DNA from 2 places in the Synechococcus sp. H55.7 genome. Region 2 is predicted to be linked to the other one. Evidence: riboswitches for the same ligand, from Rfam matches in the RefSeq annotation. Region 2 holds a riboswitch; the other holds the start of a gene.
The links. A riboswitch is a leader RNA that binds a small molecule or an ion and turns the genes downstream of it on or off. The one in region 2 is predicted to bind cobalamin.

Region 1 (4,470 bases), on a different contig from region 2:
CGCCTCAAAGCTGGCCTTATCTTGCGCGGGGACGAGTCCAACCTAGGGGAGGGCTACCTGATCGATGGCGGCGGCACCTACATGAGCCCGACCCTGGCCCGGCAAAATGTTGCTCTGCTGGCCGAGACCGGCTCAGAGGTGCGCGGAGTTACCCTGCGCAACCAGGGGCGGCGCGGCTATGCCCTCTGGATAGAATCGGCTTCCCCCCGCATTCTCAACAACAGCTTTGTGGGCAGCATCCACGACGGGATCTTCCTTGCCGGCGCCTCCAACCCCTGGATAGAGGGCAACCGCTTCTACAAAAATGGGGCCAACGGCATCTCCGTCTTGGGTACTTCCCAGCCCACCATTGTCAATAACCTCTTCCAAGAGACCGGCTTTGGCCTCACCATCGACCAGCGCTCGGCGCCGATGGTGCGCAACAACCGCATCCTGCAAAACCGCACCGGCATTGTGGTTGGCGGCAGCGCCCGGCCCATCTTGCGCAACAATCTCATCGCCCGCAACCTGGAGACTGGCCTGACAGCTATCACCACCGCCCAGCCCGATCTGGGCACGGCCTCGGATCCCGGCAACAACATTTTTGAGGGCAACGGCCAGTACGACATCCACAACGCCACCCGCGGCCTGCGCCTCAACGCCAACGGCAACCAACTGGCGGGCAAAACCAAAGGGGAGCTGGATCTAGCGGGCCAAACCACGGTTGCTGCCCTGCCCAGCAGCGCCCCACCACCCATTGCTGCCGGCGGCCTGACGCTGCCCAGCGCCCCCCCGGCTCCCAGCCGGGATCCCCAGCCGGCGGTGGCCAAGCCAGCCGAAACTTCCACAAACCTACCGGTGGTGGCGGTGCCGCAATCGACGGCCCCCCTTCCCCCTCCTGCAGCGGGCTCGGGAGGGCGTATTTTGCCCAGCGGCCCCAGCCAGCCGTCAAGCACGCAACCCCAGGAGTTTGTTGCCGTTCCCTTCACCCCCGATGGCTCTACCACGCCTGCCCAGCCGGTTGAGCCGGCTCCTGCCGCCCCTGTCCGCCAGGCCTCTGCAGCTCCCCTTACCGACATCACCACCCTGCTGCCGCCGCTGGCCCGCCGCCAAGCCAGAGAAAACCCTCCTACCTCCTCCTCTGCACCCTCAAGCTCGGCCCCAGCTCCTCCTGCCCAGGCTGCCGACAAGGACTCCGTCCCGCTGACGCGAGCGGCAACCCAGTTTCGCGTCTTGGTAACCCCCAAGGGCAGCGACGATTTGCAGCGGCTGCGGCAGCTCGTCCCTGAGGCAGTGGAGACCGTGTTCAACGGCAGGACGATGCTGCAGGCCGGCCTCTACGACAGCCGCAGCCAGGCCCAGTCAGTCCTGGATCGCCTGTTGGACGCCGGCTTTGACGCAGTGGCGGAGATGATCTTCCGTTGATATCACTGCCCAGGGATCCCCCCCGGCAGGATAGGAACTCCCGAGCAGGGGATGTATGATGCCTAGCACGGCTTTTTCCAAAAGGACTGCGGAGAAAGCCGTGCCGTCAGGTTGCTCTGGGGATCAGCCAGGGCAAGCAATGGGGAAAGTCCGGTGCAAATCCGGCGCTGTGCCGCAACTGTGATGGGCTAAGGCCCTCAGTCAGGATGCCCGCCTGCGGCTTTGGCTCACAGCTTAGCTCTTCCGCGTCGCACGGAAGCAGGAGAAACCGGATGAAAGTAATTGTTGTATGTCTCAGCCTTGGGCTGGGGAGCTGGAGTTTGGGGATCCCAGCCTGGGCGCAAGCGGTCTTGGACACCAGTCTTAGTGCCGAGATTTTCAATCAACCCGTCACTACACCGTTTCGCCGCCCTGGCTTGCTGCGGGACTCTTCGCGCCCAGTCTATGTCATCACCCGCCAGCAGATGCGCGAGCAAGGGGCAAGGACGGTGCAAGAAGCCCTGCGCTATCTGCCTGGGATCCTCAGCGATGGCACAGCGGGAACTCAGTTGGGAGCTCTTAGCTCTCAATTCATGCGAGGGGCGCGAACGGCGCAGGTGTTGGTGCTCTTGGACGGCCGCCCCCTCAACGATCTGGGCTTCTTTGGCGGGTTTGACCTCTCTCAACTCACCACAGATATTGTCGAGCGAATTGAAGTCTCTCCCGGTGGCGGCTCTACTCTGTATGGCTCGGATGCTGTTGGCGGCGTGATCAACATCGTTACGGTGGAGCCACAGCCAGAAACGGAGACGGTGCTGGAAGCGGCGGTCGGCAGCTACGGCCTCAATGAGCAAGGGATCCAAAGTCGGGGCCAAGCCCAGGATCTGGGCTGGGTGCTCAGCTATCGCCGTCTGAAAAGTAACAACGACTTTCCCTTTGCAATTGAGCGGCTGGGCAAGTCAGGCAAGCGGGAAAACTCGGCGGTGGAGTACCACAACTTGCAGGCCAAGCTTACCTGGCAACTGGCCAAAGACCAAGTCCTAACAGCCAACGCCCTCTACCTCAATAAAGCCTTTCGTGTGCCCAGCAGTGTGGAATTTCCCTCTCCCGATGCAGAGCAAAACACCAACGATCTGCTGCTGGATCTCAGTTGGCTGTGGACTCAGGCAACAGGATCCCTGCAGGCAAGAGTCTTTTTTGACGATCTCAACTACCGTTTCAGTGCTCCGCAAAGCCAGGGATCCCGCGACGTCATCCTGCGCAATGGCTGGGGATCCCAGCTGCAGTATGCTTGGCAAGCCGGCGAAAACCTAGAGGGAGCTTTGGGGGTAGATTATCGCTCCATCTCAGCTCGCAATACAACTTTTTCCTTTGCCAACGGTTCTGCCAATATCAACTACGACGATACGGTTAACCAGGGCGCCCTGTTTGCCCGCCTGGATTACAGCCCGGATCCCAACTTCCACCTTGATCTGGGCATGCGCCAGGACTTCAGCAGTTTGGCCAATGGCTCGGCCACCTCGCCGGCTGTGGGGATCCGCTGGACAGTGGCGGAAGGCACCACCTTGAGAGCCAACTACGCCAGCAGCTTTCGCACCCCCTTGATCTCGGAATTATTCTTTCGGCTGCGAGGCTTTTTTGAAGTGGATGGCAACCCCAATCTCCGCCCAGAGCGAGGGGAGAGCTTTGACGTTGGCTTGGATCAGAGCCTGGGAGATTTTGGCCTGCTGCGGCTAACGTTTGCCCACAACCGCATCCGCGATGGCATCACCTTTGTCAGCCTGGGGCCGCGCCAGGGAACCTATGAGAATATTGGGCTGGTCGAATACACTGGCCTGGAAGCGGCTTTGGATTTGCGTTTGGGGGAAAACTGGACGCTTTTTGCCAACTACACCCTCAATGATCCCATCATCCGCGCTGCACTTAACCCGGCCACAGTTGGCAAACAGCTAGCCTTTGTGGGAGCCGATAGCTTCAACCTAGGCCTAACCTATCGCTATGAGCAGGGCGGGTACGGCTCGATCTTGGTCCATCACATTGGGAGCTTTTTTACCAACAACTCCAATACGGAATCCCTGCCAGGCTATACCACCGTGGCTTTGCGGGGAGGGATCCCGTTGACTGAGGCCCTGAGCCTAGAGTTGGGGATCGACAACCTGCTGGATGAGCAGTATGAAGTTTTCCCCGGCTATCCCGGCGTTGGCCGCACGCTGAGGGTGAGCTTGCGGGGGCAATTTTAGCATCCTCTCGGGCTATTTTGGGCTAACTATCTAGAACAAGCTGTCCTGGTGGAATTGTCTGCTTTGCAGTGGAGTTTGGATACAACTCTATGGTGAGCGCGACCAACTTTCCCTCTATTTCTCCATCGACAACTTTGGCTCAAGCTGAGTCTAAACATTGCCTCTGGGTTTGCACCACCTGCGGATCTCGCTGGGTCAACGGCCAAAAAGAAGGGATCAGCAAGGGAGAAATGCTCCTAGCTGCCTTGCAATCCCAAAGGCTCAATCCCCAACTGCAACTGAAGCCAGTTGCCTGTATGAGCGGCTGCAGCCACGCTTGTGTGGTTGCGCTGGCAGCCCCCCGAAAGATGACCTATGTCTTTGGCGATCTCGATCCAAAAGACGTGGAGCCAATCTTGCAAACGGCGGAGCTGTATTTGACAAAGCCCGATGGGATCCTGCCCTGGGCAGAGCGCCCCATCAAAAAGGGGGTGATTGCCCGCATTCCGCCAATCCAATAGGAGCAACCTATGGCTGTTTTCAATCCCTGGGTCACACCCCTAAACCAAACTTGGCAAGAGGTTTCCCCCATCGGCTGGACAACCGTTTACGAAGGGATCCCGGCTCACATCGACTGTCTTGGGCCGCTGCTCTATGAGCTCTTTCAGGAGCGCTGGGCCGAGATCCAAGTGGGCCAGGTGGTGGAGGGTGGCGTCCTGGAAGCGGCCTTCAAGGATCCCCCTACTCTCTGTGTGCTCTACGACGGCTACTTGACCGTGGCCACGGAAACTTGGCATTTGCATCTGTGTTTGGAGGAACACCAGGGCGGCCCCTACCGCAGAACTCCTCCTGAGCTGCGCCGCAAAAG
Region 2 (4,470 bases):
CCCCACCGTATAGACGGTGGGGAATTCCGCACCTTACGTTAAGGCACTTGCCAAGCCCGTCGGTGGTAATCCTCTAATTGAGCCCAGGGATCCGCAGCCGCTGCGGGGGCATGGCCGTGGTTGTGGTGATGGTGATGGGATCCCTGCCCATGGGAATGATGGTCATGATGATGGTGGTGGTGATGGGATCCCTGCGCGTGAGGGTGATCCTGATGGTCATGGTGATGAGTATGCCCCACTCCCAGCTCTGCGCTCACCGCCAGGCGAAACTTGCAGAGGTGGCAGTTCATTGGGGTTTGTCCCTGGAGGGCTTCCTGCTCCAGTTGCTGCAGGCTGTGCAACACCGTATCCACAAGACCCAACTCCGGCAGCATCAGCCACTCGATCTCGGGGTGGCAGCGTCGCCGCTCTTGCACTGCTGCCTCGATTTTTTTCACCAGCACCCCTGTGAAGAGAAAATAGGGCAGCACGATCACCCGGCGCGGCTGCCAGGACAAGGCCCGCTCCAAACCCACCGGCAGGCGGGGGTGGGTGATGCCGATAAAGCAGGTCTCTACGGCGGCCAACCCCGACCCTTCCCAGAGCAGCCGGGCCAGCTTACAGGCTTCGGCGTTGGCTTCGGGATCGCTGGAGCCGCGACCGACAAACAGCAACACCGTTTCCGCCCCTGGGATCTGCCGCGGTTGGGCAGCCAGCAAAGCGGCCAAGCGATCTCGCAGCAGTTGCAAGATCTCGATGCGGATCCCCAGCGGCCCCCCGTAGTGGATGCGCAACTGCGGGTGGAGGGCCTGCAGGCGATCCAGCTCCACGGTCACGTCGAACTTGTTGTGGCGCGCCCCAAACAACAACAGCGGCAGGGCCACGATCTCCTGCCACCCTTGGGCCAAGCATTGTTCCACCCCCTGGGCGATGCTCGGCTGCGCCAGCTCCAAAAAACAAGGGATCACCGGCCGCTGGGGGGTGAGGGATTGGTACGCTTGGGCCAACTCCAGAAAGGCTTGCTGCCCCTCCGGGTCGCGGGATCCATGGCCGATGAGCAAGAGGGGCAATGGAGGAGAAGGAAACTGCCCAACCGCAAGGGGAGGGGAAACAGGGAGGGTATTCAACACAAAAAACTCCGTTCCTTGTGAATCGCAAGGGGTACAGGACAAGGGCAGGTGGGTGTTCTGGCTGAGGGAGGGATCCCATCACAGTTGCGTCACAGTGGCGGATTTGCACCGCGCTTTCCCCAATCTGCCCGAGCCTCTTAGGTTAGCTTGCCGCTTGCTCTTCACCAAGCCCCCCTGGGGGGATAGCCCCGGCCCCCTACCTTGATCCCTAGCTCCCCTCTCCCTCAGGGAGAGGGGCTGGGGGTGAGGGTGCCTCAGGGAGAGGGGCTGGGGGTGGTCGCGCTAGCGGCGCGGAGCGCTTGGGTGCCTCAGGGAGAGGGGCTGGGGGTGAGGGCTGGGAGAGGGGTTGGGGGTGAGGGCCGAAAATGCCGCAGCCGCAGGGCATTAGCCACTACAGAAACAGAGCTCAAGGCCATGGCCGCCCCCGCCAGCATGGGGTTGAGCAACCAGCCGGTGAAGGGGTAGAGCGCCCCGGCGGCAATCGGGATCCCGAGGGTGTTGTAGATAAAGGCGAAGAAGAGATTTTGGCGGATGTTGGCAAGGGTGGCGCGGCTGAGTTGAATGGCGGTGACCACGCCCCGCAAATCGCCGGCTATTAGGGTAATGTCGCTGGCAGCTATGGCCACATCGGTGCCCGTCCCGATGGCGATCCCCACATCGGCTTCTGCCAGTGCCGGCGCATCGTTGATGCCATCTCCCACCATCGCTACCGGGTGTCGGGGCCGTCTGAGCTGGCGAATGTAGGCTGCCTTTTGCTCAGGACGGACTTGGGCGATCACCCGGCGAATGCCTGCCTGCCGAGCAATGGCCTGGGCAGTGGTGGGGTTATCCCCGGTTAGCAGAATCACCTCCAGGCCCATCTCCTGCAGCTGGCGCACCGCGGCGGGGGAGGTGGGTTTGATCGGGTCGGCAATGGCCAACAGCCCCACCAGACGATGGGATTGCGCCACGCCGATCACCGTTTTGCCCTGGCTTTCCCAGGTCTGAACCCGCTCCGACCAAGAGGGATCCCACGGGATCCCCAGCCAGCTCAGCCGACCGATGCGCACCTGCTGCCCCTCCACCCAGGCTTCTGCCCCCTCGCCCACTTTTGCCTGAAAGTGCTGGGCCGACGGGATTGAGATGCCTTCGGCTTTGGCTTTTTGCACCACCGCCTGGGCCAGCGGATGTTCCGAGTATTGTTCCACTGCTGCTGCCAGGCGCAACAGGGCTAGGGGAGAAGAGCCTGGCGTCCAGATATCGGTGACGCTGGGACGGCCCTCGGTGAGGGTGCCGGTTTTGTCCAAGACCACCGTGCGCAAGCGGTGGGCCAATTCCAGGCTATCGGCGCTTTTTACCAGGATCCCCAATTCCGCCCCCCGCCCCGTCGCCACCATGATCGAGGTGGGGGTGGCCAACCCCAGCGCACAAGGGCAGGCGATGATCAGCACCCCAATGGTGTTCACTAAGGCCAGCGTCGGATTGCCCGCCAGCCCCCACCAGAGGACAAAAGTTAGAATGGCTACCCCGATCACCGCCGGCACAAACCAGGAGGTCACCCGATCCGCCACTTGTTGAATGGGGGCCTTGGATCCCTGGGCCTCCTGCACCAGGCGCACGATCTGGGCCAGAAGCGTATCTTTGCCCACCCGCCGCGCTTCCATCACAAAGCTGCCCGTCTGGTTGAGGGTGGCCCCGATCACCTCATCTCCTGCCGACTTGCTCACCGGCAGGCTCTCGCCAGTTACCATCGACTCGTCCAGGCTGGAGGATCCCTCTAGAATGACCCCATCCACCGGCACCTTCTCACCGGGGCGCACCCGGATCCGATCCCCCACCTGCACCGCCGCAATCGGGATATCCTGCTCCACCCCGTCGCGGATGACCCTTGCCGTTTTCGGCTGCAACCCCATCAGCTTGCGAATGGCTTCGGAGGTTTGCCCTTTGGCCCGCTGCTCCATCCACTTGCCCACCAGCACCAGGGTGACGACCACCGCCGCCACTTCGTAATACACATCCGGGTGCAGGCCCTGGCGATGAAAGAAGTCGGGGAAAGTCGTCGCCAAAAGGGAGTAGAAAAAAGCAGCGCTCGTTCCCAAAGCTACCAAGGTATTCATGTCCGCCGAGCGCCGTTGCCAAGCCGCCCAGGCGCCACGATAAAAGTGCTGGCCCACCCAAAACTGCACCGGCGCCGTCAGCAGCAACTGCAACCACGGATCCTGCAGCCAGGGGGGCAGGCCGGGGATCTCCCGTCCCAGCATCATCGGCAGGGATCCGATCAGCAGCACCGTGCTGAGGCCCACTCCTATCGCCACCTTCAGCTTCAATTCCCGTTCCGCCACCCATTGGGCGATCCGTTCTGTGTCGTCCGGATCCGACTGTTGCCAATCGTCTTCGACCAAGCGCGCCCGATACCCCGCCTGCTCCACCACCCGGATCAATGCTTGGGGATTCACCAGCCGGGGATCCCCGCGGACGATGGCCTGCTCGCTGGCAAAGTTGACCGTTTGGGCTGTAACGCCCCGCACGCGACTCAGGGCCTGTTCAACGCCGGCAGCGCAGGAGGCACAGCTCATACCCTGGATGGCCAAGCGCCAAGTGCCGCCAGCAGATGAAGCGGACAGGCCGGGGGCAGCGGAATGGGAACCAGAATCAGACATGGCTGTCCTCAGAGCAAAAATTTAGGTAGTAAAGAAAAAGCGACGCAAAAGCTCTCTTCCCCCCCACAAGGGGAAAACCCCACCTCTGAACTCTGTCCTGCCGACGCCGCCGGGCAGGAAAAAATCGCTAGGCCGGCGGATAGCCCACTTGGGCAAGCACCTGCCGCCAGTCGCTGTCGGCTCGCTCAGACGTAATCCGCACCTGCTTGGTCTTGGGATCCGCTTCCACTTGGGCCTGGGGATCCCGTTGCCGCACCGCCTGCGTGATGGTATCTACACAAGCCGCGCAGGCCAGCTTGGGCACCGTCAAAACAACTTGCATCCTGGGAAGCCTCCCCAACCCACTGCCACCTGCTTGATGCTAAACCTTCCAGTGGGCTGGAAGGTCAAGAGGGTGGCTGAGGTTCCTCTATGTTCCAGCGGTAATCCACCTGATAGCCCCGCTGTCGCCACTCCTCCTCCAGTTGCAACTGTTGGGTCAGGGCTTTGCGCAAAGAGTTGATCAGCTCTTGCGTGCGGGCTCGATTGCCAAAATCCTGTTCCTCCACAGTCGGAAACGTTTGCCGCTCCAGAACCCGCAGCAGAAATTCGTAGTGGACGTGAGCTGGCACAGGAATACGTTTCATCGATCTAGGCCATTCTTGGGATCCATTGACAATCCTGGGTTTACTGGGGTGACAACAGGGAGCGGACGGCTTGGCCGGGATCCGGCTGCGTTACCA

Region 1: linked by a shared signal. The riboswitch ahead of NW851_RS09435 (TonB-dependent receptor plug domain-containing protein) and the one ahead of NW851_RS07410 (sirohydrochlorin chelatase) in region 2 are both predicted to bind cobalamin.

Annotation. Positions count from the first base shown of each region.
Region 1 is NZ_JANSJD010000017.1:27,623-32,092, reverse strand. Features, by position in the region: gene NW851_RS09440 (DUF1565 domain-containing protein) at 1-1,404, shown strand, start outside; cobalamin riboswitch at 1,496-1,637, shown strand; gene NW851_RS09435 (TonB-dependent receptor plug domain-containing protein) at 1,677-3,623, shown strand; gene NW851_RS09430 (DUF1636 domain-containing protein) at 3,713-4,123, shown strand; gene NW851_RS09425 ((2Fe-2S) ferredoxin domain-containing protein) at 4,133-4,470, shown strand, end outside.
Region 2 is NZ_JANSJD010000011.1:104,474-108,943, reverse strand. Features, by position in the region: gene NW851_RS07410 (sirohydrochlorin chelatase) at 39-1,109, opposite strand; cobalamin riboswitch at 1,139-1,275, opposite strand; gene NW851_RS07405 (heavy metal translocating P-type ATPase) at 1,418-3,748, opposite strand; gene NW851_RS07400 (heavy-metal-associated domain-containing protein) at 3,876-4,070, opposite strand; gene NW851_RS07395 (DUF5340 domain-containing protein) at 4,135-4,374, opposite strand; gene trpC (indole-3-glycerol phosphate synthase TrpC) at 4,415-4,470, opposite strand, start outside.